4 regions of the Paenarthrobacter sp. NCHU4564 genome follow, and region 4 is predicted to be linked to each of the others. Evidence: riboswitches for the same ligand, from Rfam matches in the RefSeq annotation. Region 4 holds a riboswitch; each other region holds the start of a gene.

Region 1 (7,719 bases), on a different contig from region 4:
GACGACCGAACACCACCGGCCGGCCTTGCGGTGGCCGGGGTGTGATGGACGGTCCCTTGATGGAGAAAAACTCGCCTGCGAAGTCCGCGTAGTGGAACTTGTCGAGGTCCAGGAAGCGGTTGTTGGCGGTGTCGGCGATAAAGACGCCGTCCTCCCAGGTGTCCCATAGCCGACGTGCAGCCGCGACTACCTCCGCGGCCTCGCGTTGGACCGCGTTGCGGTCATGGACCGGTTCAGAACCATAGCCCGCGGCGATCGCTGGCGACTCCAACGCCTCGGCCAGCCAGCCTGAGCGGCCGCGCGCTGCCCAGTCCAGGCTGGCGAGCTGGTTGGCCAGGTGGAAGGGTTCCGCGTGGATCGTGTTGATGGCCGGAACCAGACCCAGCCGGTCCGTCGCGGCAGCTGCGAACGCCGCAACTCCCGTGGTGTCCAGGCGTCCCGTGACGTTGGGGCTGCCGTGCAGTGTGCCTTCACGGAACGTGGCGAACGTGAAACCGGCGGCTTCTGTCTTCGACGCGACGGCGGCGATGCGCTGTGGCGTTAACAGTTCCGTCGGCGGGTGGTTGGCGTGGCGCCAGGCAGCCGGGTGGGCTCCGTCGCCGTCCAATTCAATACCGAGTGCAAACTTGCTCATGGAAATCCCCTACTTCCAGATCGCGCGTACGTATTGCTTCTGCCATAGCTCTTCCGCCGGCTGGTGCCCGAGTTCGTGCGCGGCCCGCAGCCCGAACCCCGGGTCTGCCAGCCCCGCCCGCCCGACGAAAACCGCGTCGGCAGTACCCGAGGCCACAATCTCTTCCGCTTCCTGCGGCGACGTGATAAGTCCGACGGCGGCAACCGGCACTTCCGCTTTGGCACCGATGTGCTGGGCGAGGGGCACTTGATATCCGGGACCGAGCGGAATCTCGGCCGGGAGGAGGCCGCCGCTGGAAACATCCACCAAATCCACGCCATGTTCCCGCAACCAACCTGATACCTCAGCGGTGTCGTAGACAGTGAGGCCGTCCTCAAGCCAGTCCGTTGCCGAAAGCCTGACGAAGAGCGAGGGGCCCGTGCTGCCCAGGACATCCCGGACAGCATCCACAACTGCCAGCAACAACCGCGCCCGGTTTCGGAGCGGGCCGCCGTATTGGTCCGTGCGTTCATTGGAGAGCGGCGAGAGGAAGGAGTGCAGCAGGAAACCATGCCCGGCCTGGATTTCGACGACGTCGAACCCGGCACCGCGGGCACGGACGGCGCTGGAGGCGAAGTCGTCCACGATCCTTTGCAATTGCGCTTCAGTGGCCTGCGTTGGTTCGGGCGATCCCGGGAAGGCCAAGGGGGAGGCAGAGAGCGGAGTCCAACCGCCGTCTTCAAGGGGCAGGGCGCCCGGTGCCGCCTCCCAAGGCAAGCGCAGGGACGCTTTCCGGCCTGCGTGGGAAAGCTGGATGCCGATCCTGGCCCCGCGTTCGTGGACGAAATCGACGATGTCCTGCCAGGCCTGCTCCTGGTGGTCGTTCCACAGCCCTGCGTCGCCCAGGGAGATCCGTGCCTCCGGAGAAACGGCCGTGGCTTCGGCGAAGATCAGGCCGAAGCCGCCCGACGCCCGTGCCCCGAGATGGACCAGGTGCCAGCGTCCCGGAACGCCGTCCGCTGCGGAGTACTGGCACATCGGGGAAAGCCACAGCCGGTTGGCGAACGTCCGCCGTCCCAGGGTGATGGGCTGAAAGAGGCTGACGGTGGTTCGCTTGGCTACAGGAGGCGCGTTCATGCGCGTGCCTGCCCGCGGAACGCAGCGGATATCCGGCCATCGACCAGCACTGCAACGACCCCGGAACCTGCCGCTTCCCGGGCGGGCAGACCCGCTGCCAGTGTGCGGTACCCGAGTCCCGCGGTAACGGCCGGGGAAGCATCGTCCACAGCACTCAACGACTCCAGCGTCACCACTGCCGCTACCTCGCGCGGGTGGACGGTTCCGAAGGTGTCGCCGCGGTCCAGAACCAGGAATGCCGGTTCGGCGGGAGCCACCTGGCGGGCATGAAGTACGACGGCGGCCTCCGCCGCTGTCAGGGTACTCGCCAGGAGCTGGACTCCGGCAGGCGCGGTGGCGAGCAGCGAGCGAACGGTTCCTTCCGGCGTCGTGGGTTCCAGGAAGCCGAGCGAGGTGAGCCAGGCGTCGTCGAAATAGGTGGAGAGGTAGTTCCGGCCGGAGTCCGGCACCACCACCACGATCGTGTGGTGTCCGTCCAGGGTTTCGGCGAGTTGCAGTGCTGCAGCCAGGGCTGTGCCGCCGGTGGCGCCGATCAACAAGCCTTCCTCGCGGGCAGCGCGGCGGGCAGTGAAGATGGCGTCCCGGTCGCTGATGCTGAAGTATTTGTCCACCAAGGCGGTGTCGAAGGCCTCGGGCCAGAGGTCTTCAACGGAGTCCGGGTGCAGGGGATGCCCGGCACCTTCGGTGTATTTGAGGGATCCGTTGCCTCCGCCGTAGCGGGAGTGTTCCGGGTCGGCGGCGATGACCTGCACCGCCCCCTCGCTGGCCTGCTTCAAGTACCGTCCCGTGCCGCTGATGGTCCCGCCGGTTCCGACGCTTGCGACGAAGTGGGTCACGGCCCCTTCGGTGTCGGCCCAGATCTCGGGTCCCGTCCCCGCAAAATGGGCGGCGGGGTTGGCGGGATTGTCGTACTGCAGTGCGAGCCATGCGCCCGGGGTAGAGGCTGCGAACGCCGCCGCCCGGTTAGCGAGGTGGGCCGGGTCCGAGCGTGGCACGAAATCAGCCACCAAGTGCACCTCCGAACCGTAGGCACGGAGCAAACTGATCTTCTCGGCGGCGGTGGCGGCGGGTGCGAAGATCACCGAGCGGTAGCCCAGCTGCGCGGCCACAAGGCTCAACCCGATACCTGTGTTGCCGCTGGTACCCTCAACGACCGTGCCGCCGGGCTCCAGGAGTCCGGACTCTTCAGCCGCACGGATCATCGACAGCGCGGCGCGGTCCTTGACGCTGCCGCCGATGTTCTGGAACTCGAGCTTGGCGTAGATGCGTGGACGCACCCCGCCGCCGAGCTTGTTCAGGCGGAGCAGGGGAGTGGCGCCAATGGCATCCAGGACTGATTCGTGGACGGTCATGGGACCAACGGGCGGATGGAGCTCTGGGTGGCGGACATCAGGCTGGGATCGTGGACCTGCACAAGGGTCCCGGGAGGCTTTGGCATGGCACGACACTACGGAGCCTCAAGGCCGGGCCAAAGCTGTTCTGTCACCGCGCTCAACGGGACTCAACCCGGCTCAATCCCACGCAACGGGAAGTCACACAGGACTCCCGGATCGGTGAAAAATGACGAACTTGGCAGCCCTTTGACGCGGTGTTTCCCGGGTTGACTTCCCGCGTCGGGCCGGTTTGTACATTCCTTGGACACGCTCCTAGATTCAATCCCAGGTCAAGAGTCAGCGCGCCAAGGACCGGCTCGCGCTGCGGCAACCCTCAGGCATTGTGTGGCGGGGTGCTCCGGAAACAGACCTGGCCGCAACAGCGGCAAGCGAATGTCAACCGGCCGCACCGCGGCCTCTGAAAAGAGAGAACCATGCCTTCCAATCCTGATTTCCGTTCGCGTGTAGTTGCTTTGGAGCTCGACGGCGATGGGGCCCACCCGGCTGCGTGGCGCAAGGCCCTCCATGATCCGCAGGCACTGTTGGGGGGCCAGCGGATCCGGGAGACTGTCCAGGCCGCCGATATTGCCGGCTTCCACTTGGCTACCTTCAAGGACAGCCGGGTGGTGGACAAAGGAACCACCGGAATTCCCGTGCGCCTCGATGCCATCCAGCGGGCAGCCTTTGCCGCGCCCGTCACCCGCTCCCTGGGACTGGTCCCGGAAGCAGGGACGCTCTTCACCGAGCCGTTCCACCTTGCCACGCAGCTGGCCAGCCTCGACTACTCCTCGCACGGCCGGGCCGGCTGGCTGGTCAACGCGGACAACTTTGCCGCGGAAGCCCGGTCCGTGGGCCGCACGCCGCTTCCCGGGGACGAAGTGATCAGCGAGGCAGCCGATGTTGTCCAGGCCAACCGCAGGCTCTGGGACTCCTGGGAAGATGACGCTGTCATCCGCGACGTTGCCACGGGCCGCTACCTGGACCGCGGAAAGCTGCACTATGCCGATTTTGAAGGCGAGCGGTTCGCCGTGAAGGGCCCGTCCATCATTCCGCGTCCACTCCAGGGCCAGCTGGTGGTGTTCGCCCCCGCAAGCCTGCTTCCCGCCGTCGAAGCTGACGTGGCCCTGGTCTCCGCCGGCACGGCCGACGACCTGGCCCAGGCAGCACAAGAGGCAGCGGCGGCAGGTGCGCAGCGGACGGTCGTTGAACTGGATGTGATCCTGGACGCCCGGGGGCAAACCGCAGCCAGCCGGCTTGCGGAGCTTGATGCCCACGAAAAGTGGCAGGGCGGAGCGCGCTACGTGGGCGATCCCGATGGGCTCGTGGAACTCCTCACGGCGCTCTTTGCAGCCGCAGACGGCGTGCGCCTCAAGCCCGCAGTGCTGGACATCGACCTGCCGGAGCTTGCCCGCAAGGTGCTGCCTGAACTGCACAAGTCCGGGCTCGTAACGCCGCCAAAGCCAGGCACGACGCTGCGCGAAATTTTCCGCCTTCCACGCCCCGCCAACCGCTACGCCGCAGCCTGAACAAGGCCAAGAACAAGGCAGAGAGCAGAACCATGACCAAGCATCACCGCATCGCAGGCAACGGCCGGATCCAGTTCGGTGTCTTTTTCCAGGGCGTCAACCACACCACGGTGTGGAAGGACCCGGCCAGCGGCTCGCAGACCGACTTCGAATCCTTCCGCCGCGTGGCACAGACAGCCGAACGAGGCCTTTTTACAGCCTTCTTCCTCGGCGAGGGCCTCCGCCTCCGCGAACACCTGGGCAGGATCCACGACCTGGACGTCGCAGGGCGGCCGGACGCGCAGACCGCCCTGGCCGCCCTGGCAGCCATCACCACCAACATCGGATTGGTGGCCACGCAGAACACCACGTACAACGACCCTGCGGACCTTGCCCACCGCCTCGCCAGCCTCGATCTGTTGTCGAGTGGCCGGGCTGCGTGGAACATCGTCACGACGGACAATGCATGGACCGGTGCCAACTTCAGGCGCGGCGGGTTCCTCAAGCACGAGGACCGCTATGTCCGGGCCGAAGCGTTCGTCCAGACGGCCAAGGCCATCTGGGATTCCTGGGCTGACGGCGCAATCGCCGGGTCCCGGAACGAGGCCCGCTGGCTCGCTGAGGGCAGCATCAGTCCGGTACAGCGCAAGGATCAAAGCTTCGACGTCGAGATCACCGGACGCCTACCCCGCTCCAGCCAGCACCACCCCGTGTTGTTCCAGGCAGGCGATTCACCGGACGGCCGCGACTTCGCGGTGAGGAACGCCGACGTCATCTTCTCGGCCCACCCCGAGCTGGAGGACGCGAAGAAGTTCCGCGAGGACATCGTGGCCGGGACCCTCAAAGCCGGCCGCCCTGCCGATGACGTGAAGATCTTCCCCGGCCAGGAATTCATCCTCGGCGCCACAGCCGCCGAAGCCGAGGAGAAGCACCAGTGGGTCCGTTCACAACAGGTTGGCCCGGAAACCGCGATCGCGTACCTTGAGCAGTTCTGGGGCCGGACGCTCACCGGGTATGACCCGGACGGGCCGCTCCCGGACATCGACCCGGTGGTGGACGTCACCAACCCCACGCGCGGCAACGCCTTCCACGGCAAGAGCGCCAAGGAGCTCGCAACCCAGTGGCGTGATGAGGCCAAAGACAAGGGCCAGTCCATCCGGCAATTCGTGGCTGCCCGTTCCCGCCTGAACGGCCGTGGACTGGTGGGCTCCTACGACGACGTCGCGGACAAGCTCGCCGAATACGCCCACGCGGGAGCCGTGGACGGTTTCAACATCACGCCCTGGATTGTCCCGACCGGCCTGGACGAGATCGTCAACGAACTTGTCCCCAGGCTCCAGGACCGCGGCGTCTACCGCACCGAATATGAAGGCTCCACCCTCCGCGAAAACCTCGGGCTCCGTGAGCCCCTCACCCGTCGCGGTTCACTCACCAGCCCCGAACTCACTGAAAGCGAAAACGTCGCATGAGAATCCCCAAACTGTCCGCAGCCCGCGGCACAAAGAAGCCTGCCGCCGTCGTCGGTGTCCTTGGAGCCGTCGCACTCCTTGCCTCCGCCTGCGGTGGAGGGGCCGACGCCGGTACGCAGCAAAGTGCGGCAGCCTCACCCGTGCCGGGTGGGAACCTGAACTTCGCGGTCTCCGTTGACCGTGGCTGCATCGACCCGCAGCAGGTGGGCAACAACGACGCGATCGCGATTGCCCGCCAGACCGTGGCCTCGTTGACCTCGCAGGACCCGAAGACCGGCGAAATCGTTCCTTGGCTTGCAGAGAAATTCGAGAACAACGCGGACGCCACGAGCTTCACGTTCACCCTGCGCACGGGAGCCACCTATGCGGACGGAACTGCGATTGATGCCGCTTCCGTCAAGACCAACTTCGAAGCCATCAAGGCCCTCGGTGCGAAGGCAACACTGGGCTCCACGTATCTGAGCGACGTCAGCGCCATTACCGTGAAGGATCCGAAAACCGTGGTGGTGGACTTCTCCAAGCCCAACGCCCAGTTCCTGCAGGCCACCTCCACCTTCACTCTGGGGCTCCTGTCTCCCGCCTCGGCCCAGTTGTCTGAGGCGGACCGTTGCGCCGGCAAGTTCTCGGGTTCGGGCCCCTTCAACGTCAAGAGTTACACCGTGGACAAGGAAGCGGTCCTGGAGCGTCGGGCCGGCTACAGCTGGCCGTCCTCCACCAACAGCAACAAGGGCGAGTCCTACCTTGACTCGGTGACGTTCAAGATCATTCCGGAGGCGGGCAACCGCACGGGCAGCCTGCAGTCCGGCCAGATCGATGCCACGGCGGCGATCTCTGCCGCGGACATCCAGTTGTTCAACGGGAACGGCTTCTGGAACGAGACCCGTGCCAACCCGGGCGTGGTCTATAACCTGTACTCCAACGAGTCCAACCCCAAGCTGAAGGAAACAGCTGTCCGCCAGGCGATCTCCAAGGCGATCAACCGCGAGGAAATCACCAAGACCCTCTTGACGGAGGCCGACCAGCCGGCAAAGGGCGTGCTCTCGCACACCACCCCGTACTTCAAGGATTTCAGCTCGTTGCTGGCCCACGATCCGGAGGGGGCCAGGAAGCTCCTGGACGACGCCGGATGGAAGCCAGGTGCCGATGGCATCCGCGAGAAGAACGGGGAGAAGCTCTCCTTCAAGGTCACGTACTGGCAGTCACCCAAGGAAGTCCTGGAGCTTGTCCAGCAGCAACTTAAAGCCATCGGCGTGGACCTGCAGTTGAAGTTCACCACGATTGCCGATGTCACCGCGGCCCAGGCGGACAAGACCTATGACTTCTCCTACGGCAACCTGACCCGAAGCGATCCGGACGTCCTGCGCACGGTCTTTGCCTCCAACACGGCCCGCGGCGGCAGCAATCTTCGCGAGAAACTTCCCGTCGACGACACCTTGGGGGAGCAGGCTGCGGCTTTGGACAAGGACGCCCGCCAGAAGCTGGTGGACCAGGCCCAGGAAGCCCTGATCAAGGACGCCCATTCCATCCCGCTGTACGAACTGTCCACCACGATTTCGGCCAGCGAGAAGGTCCACGACCTCAAGTTCGAAGCTTCCAGCCGCCTGGACTTCTACGACGCCTGG
Region 2 (7,719 bases), on a different contig from region 4:
ACGGGACCAGGGCAAGCGGATCATGTTTGGGCGCGAAGGAGGCATGGGCAAGGGATACTTCCGCGGTGCCGCCGTACGTATCCGGGACTGTGAGGGAATCCTCGATGATGAACAGGTCCAGGCCGGATCTCTCGAAGGCACGCACGGCCTCCTGGTACAACGCGGGTTTCTTCCAGTCGTAACCCAGGCTGTACCCCGGAGTTCCCCACCCCTGGACTCCAAAGCCGTGTCCCACGAACCAACCAAAATGAAGCATGGGCTTGAGTGTAGAACTGCCGTGTCCGTTCACCGCGACCTGATTTCATGCGAAGTTACAGGGGGTCGTACTGCGTCAATTATGCTCCCGTGGCGTCACATGTGAAGTGCCTGCAGCAAGGCCCGGCTTCCGGAAAACGGCAGGGTCCGGAATGATCTCTGTATGAGTGCGCCCACGTCAGCCCGATCTGTGAGGGACCGGTTGTTGGGCGCCTGGGCACTGAAGGGCTACAAGCGGGAATGGCTGCGGCATGACCTGATTGCCGGCGCAGCACTGTTTGCCCTCTTGGTCCCTGCGGGCATGGCTTACGCGCAGGCGGCAGGACTCCCGCCTGTCACCGGTCTTTACGCAACGGTCGTCCCCCTGCTGGTATACGCAATCGTGGGTCCTTCCAGGATCCTGGTGCTGGGCCCTGATTCTGCCCTGGCACCCTTGATCGCGGCAGCCATCATGCCTTTGGCCATGGGCAGCAGCGAGAAATCCGTGGCTCTTGCGGGCCTGCTGGCCTTGCTCGTCGGCGGCATCATGCTCCTGGGCTCAGTCCTCCGCCTGGGGACCATCACCGGCCTGCTCTCAAAACCCATCCGTTTGGGCTACCTCAACGGGCTTGCGCTGTACGTGGGGTTGTCCCAGGTTCCAGCCTTCCTGGGGATTGAGGCAGAAGGCGACTCGATCTGGGAGAAATTGGCCGGCACCTACACCCAGGTCATGGACGGAGGCACCAACCTTGCCGCCGTCGCCCTCGGACTGGGCTCGCTGGCACTGATCTGGATTCCGCGCCGCCTGAAATGGAAGGTTCCCGGAGTCCTGCTGGCCGTGGTCGCTTCCTGCCTGGCCACGGCTTTCCTGGACCTGGGCGATACCGTCAAGGTAACAGGGGCGCTCCCCCAGGGCCTGCCGGCTCCAGCGCTTGGTGGCATCACGTGGGGCGACGCCCTTGCCCTGGTCCCGGCGGCGGCCGGCATCGCCCTCATGGCGTTCGCTGACACCGGAGTACTGTCCCAGTCCCTGGCAGCGAAAGAAGGGAAGAGGATCTCCGGCAACAGGGAGATGGCTGCCTTGGGTGCAGCCAACGCAGCAACGGGTGTCCTGGGTGGCTTTCCCATCTGCGGCAGCAGTTCCCGGACACCTGTTGCGGTGGATGCCGGGGCAAAGTCCCAACTCACGGGTGCCGTGGGAGCGGCCTTGGTGCTCGCCTTCATGCTCCTGGCGCCCGGAGTCACCGAATTCCTGCCGTCGGCCACCTTGGCGGCCGTGGTGATCGCCGCCGCGGTCGCCCTGGCCGATCCCGCGGGAGTGCGGCGCCTGCTGCGCATGAGCCGCAGCGAATCCGTGGTCATGCTGGCGGCGTTCCTTGGAGTGCTCCTGGTTGGCGTGCTGCAGGGAATCCTCGTGGCCATTGCCCTGGCCCTCCTTGATTTTGTGCGGCGGGCATGGAATCCCTACCGTACGGAGCTCGGCGCCCAGGAGGGCCGCCCCGGATACCACGACCTCGCACGCCACCCGGAAGGCGACAGGATCCCCGGGCTCCTGATCCTCCGGTTCGATGCACCCCTCTTCTTCGGGAACGGGCAGGTCCTGGCCACTTTCGTCCGGGAAGAACTGGACGAGGCCGAGGACCACATCACGCACGTCATCCTCGCTGCCGAGCCCATCACCGGGATCGACACCACGGCCCTGGACGACCTTGTCACGCTGGACGAATGGTTGGCCCAACGGGGCGTGGACCTCGTGTTCGCCGAGCTGAAGGGCCCGGTCAAGGACAAGCTGGTCCAGCTGGGCACGGCGGCCCGCTTCACTCCTGACCACTTCTATTCGACAGTTGGTGCGGCGGTCCGTGAACTGGCCGGACAGGACCACAAGTAGGCACCGGTTACGCAACATGACGGCTGCCATGCCCGCAACAAATGCAGGTGAACGTCCACGGATGTTACGTTTTTCTTGAGTAATGAGCACCAGCGTTAAGCCCTGACTTGCTGGTCGGCAACCCTCTCCCGCGGCGGGGTGCCTCAGGTGACTACTCGGCGTATCGACACTTCGAACTGCAAGCGTGACTGAGGAGCACCACGAATGCCAGAACCCACTGACGACAAACTCGCCTACCGCCTGATCACGGGCCCGGATACCCGCGAATTCTGCGAGCGCATCAGCAACGCCCTCGCCGAAGGCTATGTGCTGCACGGCAGCCCTTCCGCAACCTTCAACGGCACGGACGTGATTGTGGCGCAAGCCATCGTCCTGCCCGCCGCGATCGCAAGTGCGGATGCCGCCGTCGCGAACGCCGTGGACCAACTGGAAAACGACGAAGACGAAGAAGCATTCGAGGGACACGCATGAGCTACGCAGGTGACCTGACCCCGCAGGACGCGTGGGCCAAGCTTAAGGACGGCGCCATCCTGGTTGATGTCCGGACCGAGGGCGAATGGGCCCACATCGGCATCCCTGACACCAAGGCCACGGAGAATGATCCCCTGTTCATCCAGTGGAACCTCGCCGGCGGCATCCCGAATCCGACCTTCATCGACGACCTGAAGCAGCAGGCTCCCGAGGCTGATGGCGTTGAACTGCTGTTCATCTGCCGTTCGGGCCAGCGCTCCATCTCCGCCGCCATCGCCGCAACGCAGGCCGGATTCACGTCCTACAACGTCCTGGAAGGCTTCGAGGGCGAACCTGACCGTTACGGGGAACGCACCGTCAACGGCTGGAAGAACCGTGGCCTGCCCACCAACCTGGGGACCGACTAAAAGTGACTTTCAATCCTGACGCCGCCGGCTGGAGCGCTGACACCCAGGCCGTCCGCGGTGGACTCGACCGTACCAACTTCCAGGAAACCGCCGAGCCGGTGTTCCTCAATTCCGGCTTCGTCTACGAATCCGCTGCAGCAGCAGAACGGGCGTTCACCGGCGAAGACGAACGCTTTGTCTACTCGCGCTACGGCAACCCGTCCGTGGCCACGTTCCAGGAACGGCTGCGGCTCCTTGAAGGAACCGAGGCCTGCTTTGCCACGGCGTCCGGCATGTCTGCAGTCTTCACCGCACTGGGCGCACTGCTGGCAGCCGGCGACCGCGTGGTTGCCGCCCGTTCACTCTTCGGTTCCTGCTTTGTGATCCTGAACGAAATCCTGCCGCGTTGGGGCGTGGAAACAGTGTTCGTCGACGGCCCGGACCTGGACCAGTGGCGTGCAGCTCTTTCCGAGCCGACCACAGCCGTCTTCTTCGAGTCACCGTCCAACCCGATGCAGGAAATCGTGGACATCGCTGCCGTCAGCGAACTGGCACATGCCGCCGGGGCGACTGTGGTCGTCGACAATGTCTTTGCCACTCCCCTGCTGCAACGCTGTGGCGACCTGGGCGCCGACGTGATCGTCTACTCCGGAACCAAGCACATCGACGGCCAGGGACGCGTCATGGGTGGAGCGATCCTGGGCACCAAGGAGTTCATTGACGGCCCGGTCAAGCAGCTCATGCGACACACCGGCCCCTCGCTGTCCGCCTTCAACGCCTGGGTCCTCACCAAGGGCCTTGAAACCATCGGGCTGCGCGTGAACCACAGCTCCGCATCGGCTTTGAAAATCGCCGAATGGCTCGAGCGGCAGCCGGCCATCAACTGGGTCAAGTACCCGTTGCTCAAGTCCCACCCGCAGTACGAGCTCGCCACCAAGCAGATGAAGGCCGGCGGCACCGTACTGACCTTCGAACTGTCACCGTCCTCCGGGCGGAGCGCCAAGGAAGCCGCCTTTGCGTTGCTGGACGGCCTGCGGGTCATCGACATTTCCAACAACCTGGGCGACTCCAAGTCCCTCATCACGCACCCTGCCACCACCACCCACCGGGCCATGGGACCGGAGGGACGGGCCGCCATTGGACTGTCCGACGGCGTGGTCCGGTTGTCCGTTGGATTGGAAGACGTGGACGACCTGATCCTCGATCTGGAAAAGGCGCTCAAGCAGGTCTAACCTTCATGCCATGAGCGGGAACCGCCCTTATCGCCGTGCCGGAGCAGTCATTGTTTCCGGTACGGCGGTTTGGTTCCTGGGGATCTCCCCGGTCCAGCGGGTGTACCTCACCACCGATGCTGCGGAGCGGCTTCGCATGCTGCTGGCGGAAGAAGGCCGTTGGATCACCGGGGGGTGGCCGGAGCGTACCTGATGACGTGGGAAGAACCGGCCGAAGAGCGCCCCTAAGCTTTCCGGACCCTGGTCAACAGCGGCGCCGGTTCCTTGTGCGCGTCGGTTGAGGTGCCGCGGGTGGTGACCTTCACGGCATGCCCGACGACGGCGGTCAGGACTTCCGTGGTGGGCGGGGTTCCCGGAGAGCCGGCACCGGCGGAACGGGTGCTGAACCGGTCCGCTGCTGCGCGCTGTTCCTGAGCCCCGTTGCCCCGCTCAAGGATGTCGGCAATGCCTGCCTTGACCAGTTCCAGCTCCCCTTGGTCGTCCAGGACCGGGCTGAGGTAGTCCACCAGGGCCCACACAACGTCCGCGGCAGGCTGGGGACGGAAGTCGCCGAAGTCCAGGAGGTCCCCGCGGAGACCGGTGTTGCTCGCTTGCCAGCTGGCCATCCTGAGCAGGGCCGTGGGCACCGAGGCGGGTTCCACGCCGTCGAGCATTTCCAAGGTTGCCGTCTCCACCAAGGCGCGCACCAACACGGCAATGAGCGCCGCGTCTTCGGCGCGGAGGCACACGTCGGCGACCCGGATCTCCACAGTGGGATGGTTGCGGGAGATGCGGGCATCAAAGTAGATCATGCCCTCATCCAAGATGACGCCGGTTTCCAGCAACCGGTTGACCATCCGCCGGTAGGCCGTCAGCGAACCGAACACCGCTGACGGACCGGACGTCGGCCAGCGGTTCCAGGCTTGGGTCCGGAAGCTGTCGAAGCCGCTGTGCTGGCCGCGCCAATACGGGGAATTGGCGCTGATGGCCGTCAGCACGGCCAGTTTGTCCCGGATATGGTCCAGGACCACCACGCCCTCTTCCGGCGACTCCACGGAGGTGTGCACGTGGAAACCGCAGGTCAGTTGCTCATGGGCCGTGAGCCCAAAGCGTTCCAGCATCTCGGCGAACCGGGGATCGGGCGTGGTGTGTGTCCCGGACTCCAGGGGCGAGGTGGCCAGGGCGGCAATACGGGCGTCGTGTTTCCTGGCGGCCTGGTTGGCCATGTTGCGCCCACGCCGGATCTGGGGAAGAAGCTCGGCGTAGGTGTGGCATGGCCGGGTTTGCGTTTCGATCTGTTCGAGCTTGAACTCGTGGCTCAGGCCCAGGCCCGGCTCCACGGGATCAGTTCCCGCCAGCAGTGCGTCCGCGAGGGCCAGCGGCGCTCCCGTCACAGGATCGACGATGAGCAACTCTTCCTCAACCCCGAAAGTCCGCATGCTTCATTCTGCCCTTAGCTATCCTGGTGCGCACCCCCTGCCGCCGTCCGCCCCCAATGGACCGGGCGCGGATGGCGGAAACGGGTGCGCCCAGGCGTACGTGGGGCGCGAATGGCGGAAACGGGTGCGCTGCCTTAGTCCTGGAAGTACTCCACCTTGGCCCCGATGGTGTTGAGCCGCTCGGCCAGGTCCTCGTAACCACGTTCGATGACGTAGATGTTGCGCAGCTCGGAGGTTCCGCGCGCGGCGAGCATGGCCAGCAACAGGCACGCAGCCGGGCGCAGGGCCGGCGGGCAGCCGACCTCAGCGGCGCGCCACTTGGTGGGGCCGTTCACGTAGATCCGGTGCGGGTCAAGGAGCTGCACCTGGGCGCCGAGCTTGTTGAGCTCTGTCAGGTAGATGGCGCGGTTCTCGTAGACCCAGTCATGGATCATGGTCTGGCCTTCCGCGTTACCGGCGATCACGGCGAAGAAGGGCAGGTTGTCGATGTTCAGGCCCGGGAACGGCATGGGGTGGATCTTGTCCTGCGGAGCGCGCAGAACAGACGGTTTGGTGGTGACATCCACCAACCGGGTCCTGCCGTTGCGTGCCATGTATTCGCCGGACACCACCAGTTCCTGGCCCATCTGCTGGAGGGTCGCGAGTTCGATCTCCATGAACTCGATGGGTACCCGGCGGATGGTGACTTCGGAATTGGTCACAATGCCCGCGGTGATGAGGCTCATGGCCTCGATGGGGTCTTCTGACGGGAAGTATTCAATGTCCACGTCGATGCTGGAACGGCCGGTGATACGCAGGGTGGTGGTTCCGATGCCCTGGATCTCCACCCCCAGGCCCTGCAGGTAGAAGCAGAGGTCCTGGACCATGTAGTTGGGGCTGGCGTTGCGGATGACGGTGGTGCCCTCGCGGTGGGCCGCGGCCATGATGGCGTTCTCGGTGACGGTGTCGCCGCGTTCGGTCAGGACGAAGGAGCGGTCCTGCCCATCGGCCGGCGGCGCAGCCACGGAGTAGAAGCCGGATTTCGCCTCGACGGACAGGCCGAACTCACGCAGGGCCTGCATGTGCGGTTCCACGGTGCGTGTGCCGAGGTCGCAGCCTCCGGCGTACGGCAGGAGGTAGTCGTTGGTCTGGTCGAGCAAAGGGCCCAGCAGCATGATGACGCTGCGGGTACGGCGGGCAGCGTCGACGTCCATGAGTTCCAGGTTCAGGTTCTCGGGGCGGCGGATGCGGAGGTCGCTGCCGTTGAGCCAGGTGCATTCGACGCCGATCGACGTGAGCACTTCCACGATCCGGTTGACTTCCTCGATCCGGGCCAGGCGCCGCAAGGTAGTGGTGCCACGGTTGATCAGGCTTGCGCACAGGAGTGCCACACCGGCGTTCTTGCTGCTGTTGACATCCACTTCCCCGGAGAGTGTGCGGCCGCCTTCCACCCGGAGGTGGGTCATCTGGGGCTTTCCGACTTTCACGATCGGTCGTCCAAAAATAGCCTCGATTCGTTCGATCATGCGGAGGCTGAGGTTCTGTTTGCCCTGTTCCATCCGGGCGATGGCACTCTGGCTGGTTCCCAGCTCCGAGGCCAGTTGCCCCTGCGTCCAGCCTTTGTCGCTGCGCGCGTTGCGGAGCAGGAGGCCTACGTGTTCGGCGGTAGGTTGCGTCATACTCAAGAAATATCACAAATGAGTTAGAAGTGGTGGACATTCCGCGATTCTTGCGGTTAAGGTCACGCCATACCCGAACGGTGCGATATGTCAAGCACGACGGCGGCGCTTCCGTTCAGTCAGCCACGGTACCCGGGCCGGGTGGCTTGGTGGCGGGAAGAACTCCCCATTGCGTTCCGGCCAGTCACTGGACCAGCATAAACAGCACGGTTCAAGGGGGGAACATGCCTTTTTACGGCGCAGACATCAATCAGCTCAAGACACTGTCCAAGGCTCTGGCAAAGGGAGCCGATCTCCTGGCTTCGAAGGCCCGGGAGCTGGATTCGGTCATCGGGCAGGGCGGCCACTGGCAGGGCCAGGATGCCAAGCGGTTTGCCGGGGAATGGCAGTCGAGCCTCCGCCCCTTGCTGGTCAAGACCTCCCTCGGCATTC
Region 3 (7,719 bases), on a different contig from region 4:
CTCTGATGCCTCCCGTCTTCGCGCATGGTGCGTTGCGCTTGTACCTCCTGGCCCTTCTCGAGTCGGGCCCACGGCATGGGTACGAGCTCATCAAGGCGCTCGGCGACAGGTTCGGGGGCACCTATTCGCCCAGCGCCGGAACCATCTATCCGCGTCTGGGCAAGCTGGAAGAAGAAGGGCTTGTAGCTACGGAGTCGGAAGGCCGGCGGACCAAGTACCTCATTACCGAAGCAGGCCTGGCGGAGCTTGACCGGCGGAGGGAGGAACTGGCCGGCGTCGAGGACACCATCTCTGCCTCTGTCCGTCGTCTGGCGGATACCCTTCGCGAGGATATCCGCGCCAATATGCGCGGACTGCGTGCCGACCTCGCCGCCACGGCAGAAGCGGCAAGGACCCAGCCCGGACCCGTTCCCTTCCAGGTCAGGACCCGGAGTTATTCAGCCGAAGGCCAACAGATGCTCAAGGAAGCCGAACTCATGGTGCAGTCCTTCCGTGACGACATGCGTGTGGAGCTACGCCAACACAGCGCCGGGCAGGAACTCACGCCCCTGGTCCTGGAGACCATCAGGGCCGTCCTGGACCAGGCCCGCATTTCCATCAGGAGTTCACTGCGCAGCTAGGCCGGAAGACCCGGCCGGGGGCCGGTTCGCCTGCGAACGTGCTGATGTGCGAAACTGGAGGGCAGCTCTATTGAGTATCAAAACATTTAAGGAGGCCAGCTATGAGCAAGCGTGCACGTAAGCGTCGTGACCGTAAGCGTGGCGGCGCGAACCACGGCAAGCGTCCCAACACCTAAGCCAGCGGCTTAGCGTCAAGGCTTAAAGCAAAGGCCCCGGAAACCAGCAGGTTTCCGGGGCCTTTGGCGTCCAACCGGCAGCTCAGGCGTCCACGGTCTTGATGGAGTGGATCCTGTCCAGGATGGAGTTCTTGAGGTTTTCCGGGGCAGACTCGGTGCAGGAGCGCTTGACCATGGTGCGGATCAGGCATTCGAGGTCATACTGCTCGGTGCACTCTTCGCAGGAGTCCAGGTGCTCCTTGATGTCTTTCAGGTCCTCGCGGGTCAGTGCCCCGTCCAGGTATTCGTAGATGCGCTGCATCCGCGTGTCGTCGCAATCGCCCAATCCCTGGCAGTCGCTCATTGCTCTTTCTCCTGATTTTTGCTCCCGGCCGCAGCCTGGTCTTCTGTGTGGGCGCTGAAGCCCCGTTCTGCGGCGTAGTCCGCCAACATATCCCGAAGCATCTTCCTGCCGCGGTGCAGACGCGACATGACGGTACCGATCGGGGTATTCATGATCTCTGAAATTTGCTTGTACGCATATCCTTCGACGTCCGCGAAGTAGACCGCCAGGCGGAACTCCTCCGGGATGGCCTGCAGCGCGTTCTTGACGTCGGAGTCAGGCAGGTGGTCCAAGGCCTCGGCTTCGGCCGACCGCAATCCGGACGACGTGTGGGACTCCGCCTTGGCCAACTGCCAGTCCTCGATGGTGTCCGAGTTGGACTGCAGGGGTTCCCGCTGCCGTTTCCGGTAGAGGTTGATGTACGTATTGGTCAGGATGCGGTACAGCCATGCCTTGAGGTTGGTCCCCGGCTTGTACTGGTGGAAGGCCGAAAATGCCTTGGTGTAGGCCTCCTGCACGAGGTCTTCCGCGTCGGAGGGGTTCCGGGCCATCCGCATCGCCGCAGAGTACAACTGGTCGACATACTGCATGGCGTCCCGCTCGAAGCGCTCCCGCCGCTGTTCAACAGTTTCGGTAGCAGGATCGACGTCGGAAGCCACCGCGACGTCGTCGTCCGCTTCGGCTGCCTGGTACATGGCCGCTGCGGCCGGTTCAATGGTGCTCATCGAAGCCAAGTCTACTGTCAGCCGCGGGGAATCAGGCTGTCTGGTCCCGCCGGACTCCAGCAGGCCTGCCCGGTCCTTCACCAAGGTCAAAAAACCAACTCCGTTCAGCGAAGCGGCATCACGCTGCCGCAGCCCGGCCTCCACCGCGCCTGTTGTTCACAACGGCGGCCGCTGGGTAAATATTCCGCAAAGGTGCAAGACTAGACCAGACTGCACCCCGTGACACTTGTGGCAACCCATCCAGGAGGCAAGACATGTCAGTTATCCGGTTCCTCGCCCGCCCCATGCTCGCAACCAGCTTTGTCGTGGCAGGTTTGGACAAGCTCAAGCACGCTGACGACACTGCCCGGCAACTCTCCCCTGTCCTGCGGCGCGCCTCCGAGTCCTTGCCCTTCCCCGCGGACGAGAAGGTGCTGGCCCGGGTCATCGGCGGAGCACAGTTGGGCGCCGGCGCCCTGTTGGGCCTGGGCAAGCTGTCCCGCTTTGCGGCCACCGTCCTGGCCGTGACATCGGCGCTGAACACTTTCGTGGAGTGGCGTTCGGCGGACATCAGCACCAAGGAAGGCCGTACCGCACGCAAAGCACAGCTGCTCAAGAACATATCCCTGACCGGAGGCGTGCTGTTGGCCGCCGTCGACACCGCGGGACGGCCCAGCCTTGCCTGGCGGGCAGAGCACCTGGCGGCGGACGCCCGGAAGGTCACCGGCAAGCAGATCAAGCGGGCAGACAAAGCCGTACGCAAAGCCGTCGATAACGCAGTTGGAGCATAAGGAAGCATGACAGGTACCACCGCAGCACACCCGGGGCCGGCAGGCTCCGGCCCTGCATTGCCACTTTGGCCGGCTCCGTTTGCACAGGCACCCGTGGACGCCACCGTCACGGTACCGGGGTCCAAGTCCCTGACCAACCGTTTCCTGGTTCTCGCGGCCCTGGCCGACGGCCCTTCGAGGCTCCGGGCACCGTTGCATTCGCGTGATTCGGTGCTCATGATCCAGGCCCTCAAGCAATTGGGGGCCACAGTCACTGAAGTACCCGGCGACGGCGACTACGGACCTGATCTCGAGATCACGCCCATGGACCAGGCGGCATCGGGCACAGACACAGCCATCGACTGCGGACTCGCCGGAACCGTCATGCGATTCGTCCCGCCGCTGGCCGCCCTGCGGAAGGGCACGACCCTCTTCGACGGTGATCCCCACGCCCGCAAGCGGCCCATGGGAACCATCATCGAAGCCCTCTCAGCGCTCGGGGTGCCGGTGGGCACGGAAGGCGGCAGGACGCCGTCGGCCCTTCCCTTTACTGTGGCAGGCACCGGAGAGGTGCGCGGGGGCCACCTGGTGATCGACGCGAGTGCCTCTTCCCAGTTCGTGTCCGCCCTGCTGCTTGCGGGGGCACGTTTCACTGAAGGCCTGCACCTGGAACATGTGGGCAAACCCGTACCAAGTCTCGACCACATCGCCATGACGGTTGCTGTGCTCCGGAGCGTCGGTGTCAGGGTCGATGATTCCGTTCCCAACCATTGGCGCGTGGAGCCCGGACCCATCCGGGCGTTCGACCAAAGAATCGAGCAGGACCTTTCGAACGCGGGCCCGTTCCTGGCGGCAGCACTGGCGACCCGCGGAACCGTGCGGATTCCCAACTGGCCATCCGAAACAACCCAGGTCGGCGATCTCTGGCGGAGCATCCTTGCGTCGATGGGTGCGCAGGTCACCCTGGACCACGGCACGCTGACCGTGACCGGCGGTCCGGACATCAAGGGGGGCGATTTCGACGAGACCAGCGAACTCGCACCAACGGTGGCCGCCCTGTGCGCTTTGGCGTCGGGACCATCCCGCCTGACGGGTATTGCCCATCTGCGGGGCCATGAAACCGACCGGCTGGCTGCCCTCGTCGCGGAAATCAACCGCCTGGGCGGTGACGCCGAAGAAACAGCGGACGGCTTGGTCATCCGCCCTGCCCCGCTTCATGGCGGGGTGGTCCACAGCTACGCGGATCACAGAATGGCCACCGCAGGAGCCATCCTGGGCCTCGCCGTCCCGGGCGTCCAGGTGGAAGACATCGCCACCACGTCCAAGACCATGCCCGACTTTCCGCTGATGTGGGAGGCCATGCTGCAGCAGGGCGAGGGCACCAACGGAGCCAGCGCCTGACCATGGCCCGCGACGCACGCTCCTGGGACGAGTCCGACGTCCGGATCCGGCCCAACAAAAAAGGTTCCCGGCCCCGCACCAAGGACCGCCCCAGCCACGACGACGCCGTGATCGGCCGGATCATCACGGTCGACCGTGGCCGCTATACGGCCGTGGTGGCCGAAGACACACCGCAGGAACGGACGGTCATCGCCGCCAGGGCCCGCGAACTTCGCCGGTCCCCTGTGGTCCCCGGTGACTTCGTGGCCCTGGTCGGCGACGTCTCCGGCGGGCCGGACACGCTCGCCCGGCTGGTCCGCGTAGAGGAGCGCAGCACGGTCCTGCGGCGCAGCGCCGATGACACCGACCCCATTGAACGGGTGGTGGTGGCGAACGCCGACCAGCTGGTGGTTGTAGTGGCCGCGGCCAATCCCGAACCCCGGACCGGTTTCATTGACCGGGCCCTGGTGGCCGCATACGACGCAGGTATTGAACCACTGCTGCTCGTCACCAAGGCTGACGTCAAGGATCCGTCTGAGCTGCTGGCCAATTACGTGAGCCTGGACTTCCCCGTGATCATCAGCCGTACGGCGGACGCAGCCGCATCCGGCATCGATGCCCGGTCGGATGACGGCTTGTCAGCCCGCCTGGACAGCGAAGCCGTGGCAAGTCTGCGCAGCCATTTGGACGGCAAAGTCACGGTCATGCTGGGTCACTCCGGCGTAGGCAAATCCACCATGGTCAACGCCTTGACCGGTGCCGAACGCGCCACAGGCGGCGTCAACGCCGTCACGGGCCGCGGGCGCCACACCTCGTCCTCGGCCCTGGCGCTCAAGCTCGCCGATGCCCCGTCCGGCAGCTGGATTATTGATACTCCCGGCATCCGGTCCTTCGGCCTGGCCCTGGTGGATCCGGACCGCATCCTGCACTCGTTCCCGGACCTGGAGCCCGGCACCGACGCCTGCGACCGCGGTTGCAAGCACGACGCCGGGGCGGTCAACTGCGGCCTTGATGCGTGGGTCAACGAGGGCCACGCGGGTCCCTCCGGTCCGGCCCGGCTGGCATCACTGCGACGACTCCTGGGCGCAGACCCCAGGCTGGAGGCCAAGGAAGCCAAGGAACTGGGAACCGTCAACTAGCCAGCGGGCTTCACGTCCCGCTGCGGGGGAACGTTTCACGATAAGTTTGGTGGCATGACCCAACCCGTTTCCAGCTACAACGACGACCTTCGCCTTGCCCATGTCCTGGCGGATTCCGTGGATGCCCAGACCATGGACCGCTTCAAGGCCCTGGACCTGCAGGTCGAAACCAAGCCAGACCTCACTCCGGTCACAGATGCCGACAAGGCCGCCGAAGAAGCAATCCGCGGCCAGTTGTCCCGTTCCCGGCCGCGGGATGCTGTGCTGGGTGAGGAATTCGGCAGCACGGGTCACGGCTCGCGGCGCTGGATCATCGATCCGATCGACGGCACTAAGAACTTTGTCCGCGGAGTTCCCGTCTGGGCCACACTGATTGCCTTGGTTGACGAGGGGGAGCCAGTGGTGGGGGTCGTCAGCGCTCCCGCCCTGGGCAAACGTTGGTGGGCTGCAAAAGGGATGGGAGCCTACACCGGCCGTTCCCTGGCGTCGGCCACACGGCTCAAGGTTTCCAACGTCTCGCACCTGGCCGATGCCTCCCTGTCCTTCTCGAGCCTGTCGGGTTGGAAGGACCGCGGAAACCTGGAGGAGTTCCTGGGCTTGACGGAAGACGTGTGGCGCACCCGCGCGTACGGGGACTTCTGGTCATACTGCCTTGTTGCCGAGGGCGCGGTGGACATCGCCTGCGAACCGGAGCTCAACCTTTACGACATGGCGGCCCTGGTCCCCATCGTCACCGAGGCCGGTGGCCGGTTCACCTCCCTTGAAGGTGAGGATGGCCCCTTCGGTGGCAACGCCCTGGCGACCAATTCGATCCTCCATTCCGAAGTCCTCAAGCGCTTGAACCCCGAGGTTGACGACCTCCTCTAGCAGCTAATGCCACGGTTGCCACCTGGCAGCCAAGCAAAATTTTCGACGGCGGATGCCACCTTTCGGGGGCATCCGCCGTCTGTTTGTTCGGCAAATCGGCCAAATTTCAACCGGCGTAATAAAGCGCTTAACAATCCGGGCGGCTTTGAAACGGGCGGCGGGCGTGCCCTAACCTCATTTACAGGTCACGAGTGCCAGCGCAAAACCCCGGTTTGCTGGCCGGCAACCCTCCATTCGCGGTGGGGTGCCCCGGGTGACGACCAGGCCGGTCCGGAACGGATACGGCAAGCGCGGATCCCCGGCGGGGTCCCTCTTGAGTGAGGTCACATGAGCACAGCTACGTTCAGTTTCACGATCCAGCCGTCCCCCGGGCAGGAGCTTGCCGCCGGCAGGCCACTGGCCGCCGTCACCGGCGCCGAGCTGCAGGCACCACTGATCCAGGGCGGTCACGTCCGATACGCCAACCTTGACTACGGAGCATCGGCACCGGCCCTGACCATCGTGTCAGCCTACTTGAACGAGGTCCTCCCCTACTACGCCAGCGTGCACCGGGGCGCCGGTTATGCCTCGCAGATCAGCACCTCGGTGTACGAAAACTCGCGCAACATCGTTCGCGGGTTCGTAGGCGGCCGTCCTGACGATTCCGTGATCTTCACCCGTAACACCACCGACTCGCTGAACCTGCTGGCAGGCTGCCTGCCACAGATCGATGGCAAGCACACCGGTGAAGTCCTGTACCTGGACATCGAACACCATGCCAACCTGCTTCCGTGGCAAGGAGTTCCCCACCGCAGCGTGGTGGCTGATACCACCCTTGCCGGCACCATCGCGAAAATCCGCGGAGAACTCAGCCAGGGTGGCGTCTCCCTGCTGGCTGTTACCGGCGCCTCCAACGTGACCGGCGAAATCCTGCCGATCAAGGAACTCGCTGCCCTGGCCCACGAATACGGTGCCCGGATCGTTGTTGACGCCGCACAGTTGGCACCCCACCGCCCCATCAACATCGCCGCGGCCGACGTCGACTATGTTGTGTTTTCCGGCCACAAGCTCTATGCACCTTTCGGCGCGGGTGTGGTGGTGGGACGCCCGGACTGGCTCGACGCCGGAACCCCGCACCTTGCCGGCGGCGGAGCGGTGCGCGAGGCACGCCTGGACTCCGTCAGCTGGGCAACCGGCCCTGCCCGCCACGAAGGCGGCTCCCCCAACGTGCTTGGTGCAGCAACCCTCGCCCGCGCTGCCCAGGTACTTTCCGGACTCGATCCGCAGGCATGGCACAACCACGAGGCCGCCATCCGGGCCTACCTGGTGGAAGGCCTGCAGGCCATTGACGGCGTGAGCGTCCACCGGATCTTCAGCGATTCGACCGATACCATCGGTGTGGTCAACTTCTCGGTGGAAGGATTCGACGCCGGACTGGTGGCCGCCTACCTCGCTGCAGAGCACGGTGTGGGCCTCCGCGACGGCCGCTTCTGCGCCCACCCGCTGCTCAAGCGCCTGGGCTTGCCCTCGGGTTCGCTGCGCGCCAGCTTCGGCGTAGGTTCCAGGCTGGAGGACGCCGGGCGCCTGCTGCGCGGCATCGAAGAACTCAAGCGCACCGGCCTGGGCTGGGACTACGTGGTGGATGAAGGCCGCTGGGTACCGGCCAACGACCACCGCACCTACCCGGAATGGGCCCCGAATACCCCGGGTACCGCAGGCGCCGCACCCTGCACCGTGGACTAGCCTGCGCCCTGGAACGACT
Region 4 (7,719 bases):
GGACGGGATCTCACCCAAGCGCCCGACGCCGGGACCCGTGTTCGGACCCGGCAGCACCATGGTGCCGCGCGGCTAGGCAGGGACCGGTCGTGCACGGTGTGACAGGACAGGCAACTGCCGTCGTCGACGTCCGCTTGCGGCGGCAACGGCTTCGGCCGCCCTATGGCGCAGACGTAGCCGGCGTCCTGCGACACCTCCTTGCGGTGCAGTCGCAGGAGTTCGCCTACGCGCGCTGGTCCATTGCCCAGCGCACTCCCGGGGCCACAGCCGACGACGTCGAGCAGGCCGTGGCAGACGGGACGATCCTCCGGACCCACATTCTGCGGCCCACCTGGCATTTCGTCCACCGGGACGATCTTGGCTGGTTGATGGCGTTGTCCGCCGAACGCCTTCATCAGGGCAACAAGGGAATGTACCGGCAAACCGGCGTGGATACGGAAACCGCCGCCCGCAGCGGACGGATCCTGGCCGAAGCGGTGGCCGGCGGCAACCACAAGACGCGCGAAGAGCTGGGACAGGTGCTGGAGCGCGCCGGGCTGCCGGGAAAGGACCTGGGCTTCATTTACCACCTGATGCACGCAGAAACCAGCGGAATCCTGGTCAGCGGCGCGCCGGTGCGTTCAACCGGCGGCGCCCTCAAGCAGACCTATGCACTCTTCGAAGAGCGGGTTCCCAACGCCTCCGGTCTTCAGGAAAGGCCGGGCTTCCGGGGTGACGAGCGCGACCACGCACTGGCACGGCTGGTTCTACGCTACTTCGGCAGCCGGGGCCCTGCGACCGTGAAGGACTGTTCTGTGTGGTCCGGACTGACCATGCAGGACATCCGCCGCGGCCTGGATGCTGCCCGTTCCCTGTCCGCGGAACTCACCACGGTGGACGTGGACGGCGTGGAATGCCATGTGGCTGCTGAGGAAGTGGAGTCCCTGGCCCGGTCCGGGCAGCCGGCCCGTCCCGGGCAGGCACTCCCCCGGACGCGGCAGGCGGAGCCCAGGATCGACCTTGTCCAGTGCTATGACGAATACATCATGGGCTACTCCCAAACCCGGCACTACCTGGGCGGAACAGCACCTTTTTTTCCGGAGGACAAGGGTCCCATGCATGCGGTGTTGCTGGACGGCCGGCTGGCCGGTTGGTGGCGACACAGGCTGTCGGGCGGAGTATGCGGGCTGGAAGTGCGCATGAACCGTGAACCCGGGCCGGAGGAACAAGCAGCGCTGGACGCCCAGGCCCAACGCTACGGTCAGTTCCTGCGCATGCAGACGTCGCTGGTGTAACGGCCACCCGTAGTTCCAACGGCCACCGCACCGCTACGCGAAGAACGCCTCGCGGAGCTGGGTGGAAAGCTGGCCGATTTCCGTGAGGAAGCCGTCGTGCCCGATCGGCGCTTCAATGACATGAACAGGGACCTGCCCGGGCAGGTGCGCGGCCAGTTGCCGGGACTGCTCCGGAAAGTAGAGCCTGTCCGTGTCCACTGCCGCGACAAAGAACTCGGCGGTGGCCCGTCCGAGGGCTTCCTGGAGGCTGCCGCGACCACGGGAAACATCGTGGGACATCAGCGCTTCAGTGATGGCGATGTAGCTGTTGGCGTCAAAGCGGCGGACCAGCTTGGTGCCTTGGTGGTCCAGGTAGCTCTCCACCTGGTAGCGGCCGCGTTCGCCCAACACAGCGGCGGCCAGGGGCGTCTCCTGGTGCTGGGCTTCCCTGCCGAAGCGGACATCAAGTTCCAGCGCTGACCGGTAGGTGATGTGCGCGATGCGCCTCGCCAGTGCAAGGCCCGCCTCCGGAGCCGGTCCGTCGTAGTAGTCGCCGTTGTTGAAGTGGGGGTCCTGGCGGATGGCCAAGGTCTGCGACTGGGCAAAGGCGATTTGCTCGGCGGTGCTGTAGGCACCGACTGAGATGACTGCGCATCGTTTGACGCGGTCAGGAAAAGTCACGGCCCATTCAAGGGCCCGGGCACCACCCATGGAGCCGCCAAGCACCGCATGCCACTGGCGGATCCCCAGCGTGTCGGCAAGACGGGCTTCGGCTTCGGTGCTGTCCCGCAGGGTGACCAAGGGGAAGCGGGACCCCCAAGGACGTCCGTCCGGGGCCGTCGAGGACGGTCCGGTGCTTCCATAGCATCCGCCCACAATGTTGATGGAGACCACGAAGAACCGGTCGGTGTCGATCGTGGCGCCGGGACCCACCAACTGTTCCCACCAACCGTCCTCGTCGGTGGCACCCTTGGCTACGTGCGTGCTTCCCGTCAGCGCATGCTGGATCAGGACAGCGTTCGATGCATCGGCATTCAGCCGTCCCCACGTCTCGTAGGCCAGGACGACATCAGGAAGGAAGCCGCCCGCTTCAAGTTCCAGGGAACCGATGCCCGCGTATTTGACGATGCCGTCTTCTTCGCCCGATTTTGGGAGTGCTGCAGCAGTAATGGTCATTCCTTTGACACCTATCGTCGCGCTTGCCCATCGCCATTTCTGCGACAGGCCAGGTCCTCACCCGGGGCACCCCACCGCGGAGGAGGGTTGCCGGCCAGCAAGCCGGGGCTATGCGCTGGCACTCATGACCTAATACGTAGAGTCTAGGAAGAACATGGCGGTTCTGGCGAAGAATGTGACAGCAGTGTGACGGTTTTTCACTGCTTGGTTCGCCAAAGACCCCGCCCGGGCCCCGTCCGGCGAACATTCGACCGGCCGGGGCCCACGCCAGGGTCCTGCAGAGCCTACGCGCCCTTGGCGGCGCGGAAGCCGGCTTCGAGGTCGGCGATGATGTCGTCGACGTGCTCGATGCCCACAGCCAGGCGGACGAGACCCGGGTTCACGCCTGCTGCCACCTGCTGTTCCACGGTCAGTTGGCTGTGGGTAGTCGACGCCGGGTGGATGACCAGGGACCGGACATCGCCGATGTTCGCAACGTGAGAGTGCAGTTCCAGGGCATCCACAAAGCGCTTGCCTGCCTCGACTCCGCCCTTGATGGTGAAGGCCACCACGGCACCGGTACCGCGTGGACCGTACTTCCGGCCGCGTTCGAACCAGGTGCTGGACGGCAGCCCGGCGTAGGCGACGGATTCGACGTCGTCGTGCGCTTCCAGCCATTGCGCCACTGCCGTGGCGTTGGCGACGTGCCGTTCCACCCGGAGGCTCAGGGTTTCCAGGCCCTGCGCAATCAGGAAAGCATTGAACGGAGACACTGCGGAGCCGAGATCGCGGAGCAGCTGGACCCGCGCTTTGAGGATGTAGGAAAGGTTGGCGCCCAGTGCTCCATCCTTCCCGAGGTCACGGGCATAGACGAGGCCGTTGTAGCTGGGATCCGGCGTGTTGAAGTTGGGGAAGCGGTCCGGGTCCTTGCCGAAGTCGAAGTTGCCCGAGTCCACGATCACGCCGGCGATCGCCGCACCGTGACCACCCAGGTACTTGGTGGCTGAGTGCACCACGATGTCCGCACCCCACTCGATGGGACGGATCAGGTAGGGAGTGGACAGCGTGTTGTCCACGATCAGCGGCACGCCGGCATCGTGTGCCACCTGCGCTATCCCCTCGATGTCCAGGACATCCTGGCGCGGGTTGGACACCACCTCGCCAAAGAAGAGCTTGGTGTTGGGCTGGACGGCATTGCGCCACTGATCCAGGTTGTCCGGATCCTCAACGAAGGTCACGGCAATCCCGAACTTCTTCAGCGTGTGCGCCAGGAGGTTATACGTGCCCCCGTACAGGCTGGGGCTGGCCACCACATGGTCGCCGGCTTCGGCGATGTTCAGGATGGCGAACGTTTCCGCCGCCTGGCCCGAACTCAGCAGGAGGGCGCCGAGCCCACCTTCCAGGCTGGCAACGCGCTGCTCCACGGCATCCTGGGTGGGGTTGCCGATCCGGGTGTAGATGGGCGCAAGCTCAGCCAGGGCAAACCGGTTGGCCGCACTCTCGGCACTGGGGAACACGAACGAGGTGGTCTGGTAGATCGGAAGCGAACGCGCCCCTGTTGCAGCGTCAGGTTCCTGGCCTGCATGGATCTGGCGGGTTTCAAAGGACCATCCCTGTGACATTGCGTTCTCCTCTTCGTAGCGCATGGGTTTTCAGTTGGTGGTACCGGGTGGGTTGCGGCCAGTCTAGGAACCCGCCCGCGACTTGGACAGCTTTATGACGAAGACAGTATTTTTCGGTCCCCGCGCGTCTGTTCCGGGTCCAGCCGGGACGGTTCCGCTACCCGGGCGGCAACATCCCACCTTGGTTAGGCTTGACTTAGCTGAGACCCCGATCACAAAGTGCCAAGATGAAGCCATGCGCATGGATCACGTCTCTTACGCTTGTGAAAAAGATGGCCTTTTGGCCACCACCGAACGAATTTCCGCGGCTCTGGGAGTGGACGCAGTGCGGGGCGGAGTGCACCCGCGCTTCGGCACCCGGAACATGATCATTCCCCTGGCGGACAACAAATACCTGGAAGTCGTGGAGGTCCTGGACCACCCTGCCTCCGACAAGGCACCCTTCGGCCAGGCAGTACGGGCACGTTCGGCTGCCGGCGGTGGCTGGATGGGCTGGTGCGTCGCCGTTGACGACCTCGCCCCCTTTGAAGACCGCCTCGGCCGCTCCGCCGTTCCGGGCAACCGCAAGTTTCCCGACGGCCGCGAACTCGTGTGGCAGCAGATCGGCATCCTCGGCCTGATCGCCGATCCCCAGGTGCCGTACCTGCTGAAGTGGGAAGGTGACCCCTCCCTGCATCCCTCCAAGGTCTACGAGAGCGACGTCAAGATGTCCAGCCTGACCATCGCCGGGTCGGCTCAACGCGTCACCGAGTGGCTGGGCGAGCCCGTGGAGAAGCCCCTGGAAGACGTGGCAGTCCAGTGGATGGCTCCGCACGGAACCCCGGGCATCATGTCGGTGACCTTCGAAACGTCATCGGGAGCCGTCACCATCTGACGCGTTCTGCCAGAAACTTCGGCCGCCATCAGCGGGTGCCAACGACGTCACCCACCGATGGCGGCCGAATACCTTTAAGCTCCTTTAAGCTGCTTTAAGCTCCGAACGCGGCCCAGGCCGTCGCGTTATCCGAGTCCCACGGCCTTGCCGAAGAGGCTGAATCCCACAAAGGCCACAATGTCCAGCAGGGCGTGGGCGATGACCAAAGGCATGACGCGCTTGGTCTTCGTGTACAGCCAGGCGAACACCAGGCCCATGACCACGTTGCCGATGAACGGCCCAAAGCCCTGGTACAGGTGATAGCTCCCCCGCAGCAACGCACTGGAGATGATCGCCAGGGGCACGCTCCAGCCGAACTTTCCGAAGCGGTCCATCAGGTACCCCACCACGATCACTTCCTCGACGATCGCGTGACGCAGGGCGGAAAGGACCAGGACCGGCACAGTCCACCAGTAGGCGTCCAACCCGCTGGGGATGATGGCCGTGGTGATGCCCAGGGCGCGGCCGGCCGCATAGAGCCCCAGCGACGGTATGCCGATCGCCGCAGCGAGGCCCAGCCCCTGCAGCGTGTCCTTTCCGGGCCGGGAGAAGTTGAAGCCCAGGCGCGCGAACGCCGAACCGGCGGGGGCGTGAAGGGACAGGAAGTAGAACACCAGGACCACGGGCACCAGGGCGAACATGATGTCCAGCAGCTGGTACGTGAGGTCGAAGTACTCCCGGGTACTTTGGGACCTGTTAAGCGTGGACGTCGCTTCCGACAGCGGAGCGCGGGTCAGTTTATCCAGGAGCTGGACCACCGAATACACGGCGGACTGGCCAAGCGAGAGGCCCAGGACAATCAGGACCTCTGCCCGCAGGCGGCGACGGGAAGCAAGAAGCATGTACCTATCTTGCCTGCAGTTCCTGCGACTTTCCCGAAGGAACCCGGAGGCAGGTCAGGCGGGAGGCGCGACGATGACCTCCGTGCCCTTTGCCTCGAACGCCGCCTTGTCCGCTGCGCTGATGCCGGAGTCCGTGATGAGGTGGCGGAAATCGTAACCGGCCATGGCCGCGAAGGAACGCCGGCCGACCTTGGATGAATCGGCCACCACGTAGGATTCGGTGGCGCGGCGTGCCATGACGGTGTTCACCATGGCTTCGCCCTCGTCCGTGATGGTGGGGCCAAGATCCGGATCCACGCCGTTGACGCCGACGAACGCGATGTCCAGGGCGACTTTCTGCATGATGACGTCCGTGTAGGGTCCCACGAGCTCATAGGAGCGGGTGTTCAGGATGCCGCCCGTGACCATGATCTTGATGTTGGGCCGCACGGCCAGTTGCGAGGCAATGTTGATGGCGTTCGTTACTACTGTCAGCGTGGGCCGGTTGGACGGGGCGTTCAGGTCTTCGCGTGTGGAGAGCAACTGGGCCAGGGCCGTGTTGGTGGTTCCGCCGGTCAGGCCGATCACGGATCCGGGACTGATGAGTGCCGATGCCGCCTGGGCGATGTCCTGCTTGGCCTCGGCGTGGTCGTCGCGGTTGTACCGGCCGGGAAGGTCGTACGCCACGGAGCCGGTGGTGGCACCGCCACGGGTACGGCTCAGGAGGCGCTGTTTGGCGAGGCTGTCCAAGTCCCTGCGGGCCGTGGCAGGCGATACGCCGAGCCGCGTCACGATGTCCTCGACTTCCACATGGCCGGATTCGGCGAGGAGGTCAAGGATAGCGGTCAGCCGATCGGTGCGGGTCATGACAAGCCTTTCGCGGATGTGTCTATTTCGCTTTGGCGAACAGCGTCAGCATACGTGCAGATTCCATCACCAGGGCGTCCCGGCCGGCCGTGATGTACTTCCGCGAATCCACTGCTGCCGGATGGGCGTCGAGGTACTCGCGGACGGCACGGGTGAAGAACCCATTGAAATGTGTGGATACGTTGATCTTAGTCATACCGGCCCCGATAGCGGCTACGAGCATACCGTCTGTGACGCCGGAGGATCCATGGAGGACCAGCGGTTTGCCGACGGCGGCCTTGAGGCTGGCGATCAGGTCCAGGTCCAGCGTGGCGCTCCGCTCCGTCATGGCATGCGAGGAGCCCACGGCCACGGCGAGCGCATCAACGCCCGTGGCTTCAACGAACGCCCGTGCCTCACCCGGGTCGGTGCGGACACCGGGCGCGTGGGCGCCGTCCTTGCCACCGACCTTGCCGAGTTCGGCTTCCACATAGACTCCACGGTCATGGGCGTAGCGGGCCACTCGCCGTGTGACCTCCACGTTCCAGTCGTAGGGCAAATGGGCGCCGTCGAACATTACGGACCCGAATCCGAGGTCCACGGCGGCCAGAGCGAGGTCTTCGGACTCGGCATGGTCCAGGTGCACGGCCACCGGCACCGCTGCGTCCCGGGCAATGGCCAGGGTTGCGGCAGCAAGGGGTTCGAGGCCACCGTGGTACTTGGCGCAGTTCTCCGAAATCTGCAGGATCAGGGGCACCCCTGCCGCTTCGGCACCAGCTACCAGCCCTTCTGCCGTTTCGACATGGAGGACGTTGAACGCGCCTTGTCCGGTGCCCTCCGCCGCGGCCCTGTCCATCAGTTCCCTGGTATTGACCAGCGTCACAGGGTCTCCTTCCATGTCACGATCAGTTGATCTTCAAGTTCCTTGTACTGCGGCGATATCTCGCCCGCCGCTGGCATCAGCACGGCGGCCGCCGACCAGGCCGTGGCGCGTTGGAGTAACAGGCGTGGTTCCGTCACGCCTTCGGCGAGCGCGACGGCGGCAGCCGCCACACCGGCGTCGCCCGCTCCTGTGGGGTTCCCGCTCAATGGAGCCGGCAGCCGCGCAC

The links. A riboswitch is a leader RNA that binds a small molecule or an ion and turns the genes downstream of it on or off. The one in region 4 is predicted to bind S-adenosylmethionine.
Region 1: another riboswitch for S-adenosylmethionine. It lies ahead of ACSVIE_RS01160 (LLM class flavin-dependent oxidoreductase); the one in region 4 lies ahead of metX (homoserine O-acetyltransferase MetX).
Region 2: another riboswitch for S-adenosylmethionine. It lies ahead of ACSVIE_RS16160 (DUF1737 domain-containing protein); the one in region 4 lies ahead of metX (homoserine O-acetyltransferase MetX).
Region 3: another riboswitch for S-adenosylmethionine. It lies ahead of ACSVIE_RS08400 (aminotransferase class V-fold PLP-dependent enzyme); the one in region 4 lies ahead of metX (homoserine O-acetyltransferase MetX).

Annotation. Positions count from the first base shown of each region.
Region 1 is NZ_JBQLIS010000001.1:256,398-264,116, reverse strand. Features, by position in the region: gene ACSVIE_RS01175 (LLM class flavin-dependent oxidoreductase) at 1-634, opposite strand, end outside; gene ACSVIE_RS01170 (NADH:flavin oxidoreductase/NADH oxidase) at 644-1,750, opposite strand; gene ACSVIE_RS01165 (PLP-dependent cysteine synthase family protein) at 1,747-3,102, opposite strand; SAM riboswitch class IV at 3,412-3,521, shown strand; gene ACSVIE_RS01160 (LLM class flavin-dependent oxidoreductase) at 3,558-4,649, shown strand; gene ACSVIE_RS01155 (NtaA/DmoA family FMN-dependent monooxygenase) at 4,682-6,097, shown strand; gene ACSVIE_RS01150 (ABC transporter substrate-binding protein) at 6,094-7,719, shown strand, end outside.
Region 2 is NZ_JBQLIS010000017.1:63,960-71,678, reverse strand. Features, by position in the region: gene ACSVIE_RS16170 (NtaA/DmoA family FMN-dependent monooxygenase) at 1-289, opposite strand, end outside; gene ACSVIE_RS16165 (SulP family inorganic anion transporter) at 419-2,122, shown strand; SAM riboswitch class IV at 2,201-2,313, shown strand; gene ACSVIE_RS16160 (DUF1737 domain-containing protein) at 2,327-2,593, shown strand; gene ACSVIE_RS16155 (rhodanese-like domain-containing protein) at 2,590-3,000, shown strand; gene ACSVIE_RS16150 (O-succinylhomoserine sulfhydrylase) at 3,003-4,211, shown strand; gene ACSVIE_RS16145 (hypothetical protein) at 4,222-4,404, shown strand; gene ACSVIE_RS16140 (glutamate--cysteine ligase 2) at 4,436-5,629, opposite strand; gene ACSVIE_RS16135 (UDP-N-acetylglucosamine 1-carboxyvinyltransferase) at 5,764-7,287, opposite strand; gene ACSVIE_RS16130 (DUF6973 domain-containing protein) at 7,512-7,719, shown strand, end outside.
Region 3 is NZ_JBQLIS010000006.1:97,486-105,204, reverse strand. Features, by position in the region: gene ACSVIE_RS08445 (DUF4097 family beta strand repeat-containing protein) at 1-6, shown strand, start outside; gene ACSVIE_RS08440 (PadR family transcriptional regulator) at 6-620, shown strand; gene ACSVIE_RS08435 (50S ribosomal protein bL37) at 722-796, shown strand; gene rsrA (mycothiol system anti-sigma-R factor) at 879-1,139, opposite strand; gene ACSVIE_RS08425 (sigma-70 family RNA polymerase sigma factor) at 1,136-1,933, opposite strand; gene ACSVIE_RS08420 (DoxX family protein) at 2,098-2,613, shown strand; gene aroA (3-phosphoshikimate 1-carboxyvinyltransferase) at 2,620-3,993, shown strand; gene rsgA (ribosome small subunit-dependent GTPase A) at 3,996-5,111, shown strand; gene hisN (histidinol-phosphatase) at 5,166-5,978, shown strand; SAM riboswitch class IV at 6,162-6,275, shown strand; gene ACSVIE_RS08400 (aminotransferase class V-fold PLP-dependent enzyme) at 6,306-7,700, shown strand.
Region 4 is NZ_JBQLIS010000005.1:11,500-19,218, forward strand. Features, by position in the region: gene ACSVIE_RS06955 (SGNH/GDSL hydrolase family protein) at 1-76, shown strand, start outside; gene ACSVIE_RS06960 (winged helix DNA-binding domain-containing protein) at 90-1,274, shown strand; gene metX (homoserine O-acetyltransferase MetX) at 1,308-2,429, opposite strand; SAM riboswitch class IV at 2,444-2,559, opposite strand; gene ACSVIE_RS06970 (bifunctional o-acetylhomoserine/o-acetylserine sulfhydrylase) at 2,714-4,030, opposite strand; gene ACSVIE_RS06975 (VOC family protein) at 4,266-4,904, shown strand; gene ACSVIE_RS06980 (CPBP family intramembrane glutamic endopeptidase) at 5,030-5,785, opposite strand; gene ACSVIE_RS06985 (DeoR/GlpR family DNA-binding transcription regulator) at 5,840-6,631, opposite strand; gene ACSVIE_RS06990 (class II fructose-bisphosphate aldolase) at 6,654-7,508, opposite strand; gene ACSVIE_RS06995 (1-phosphofructokinase family hexose kinase) at 7,490-7,719, opposite strand, start outside.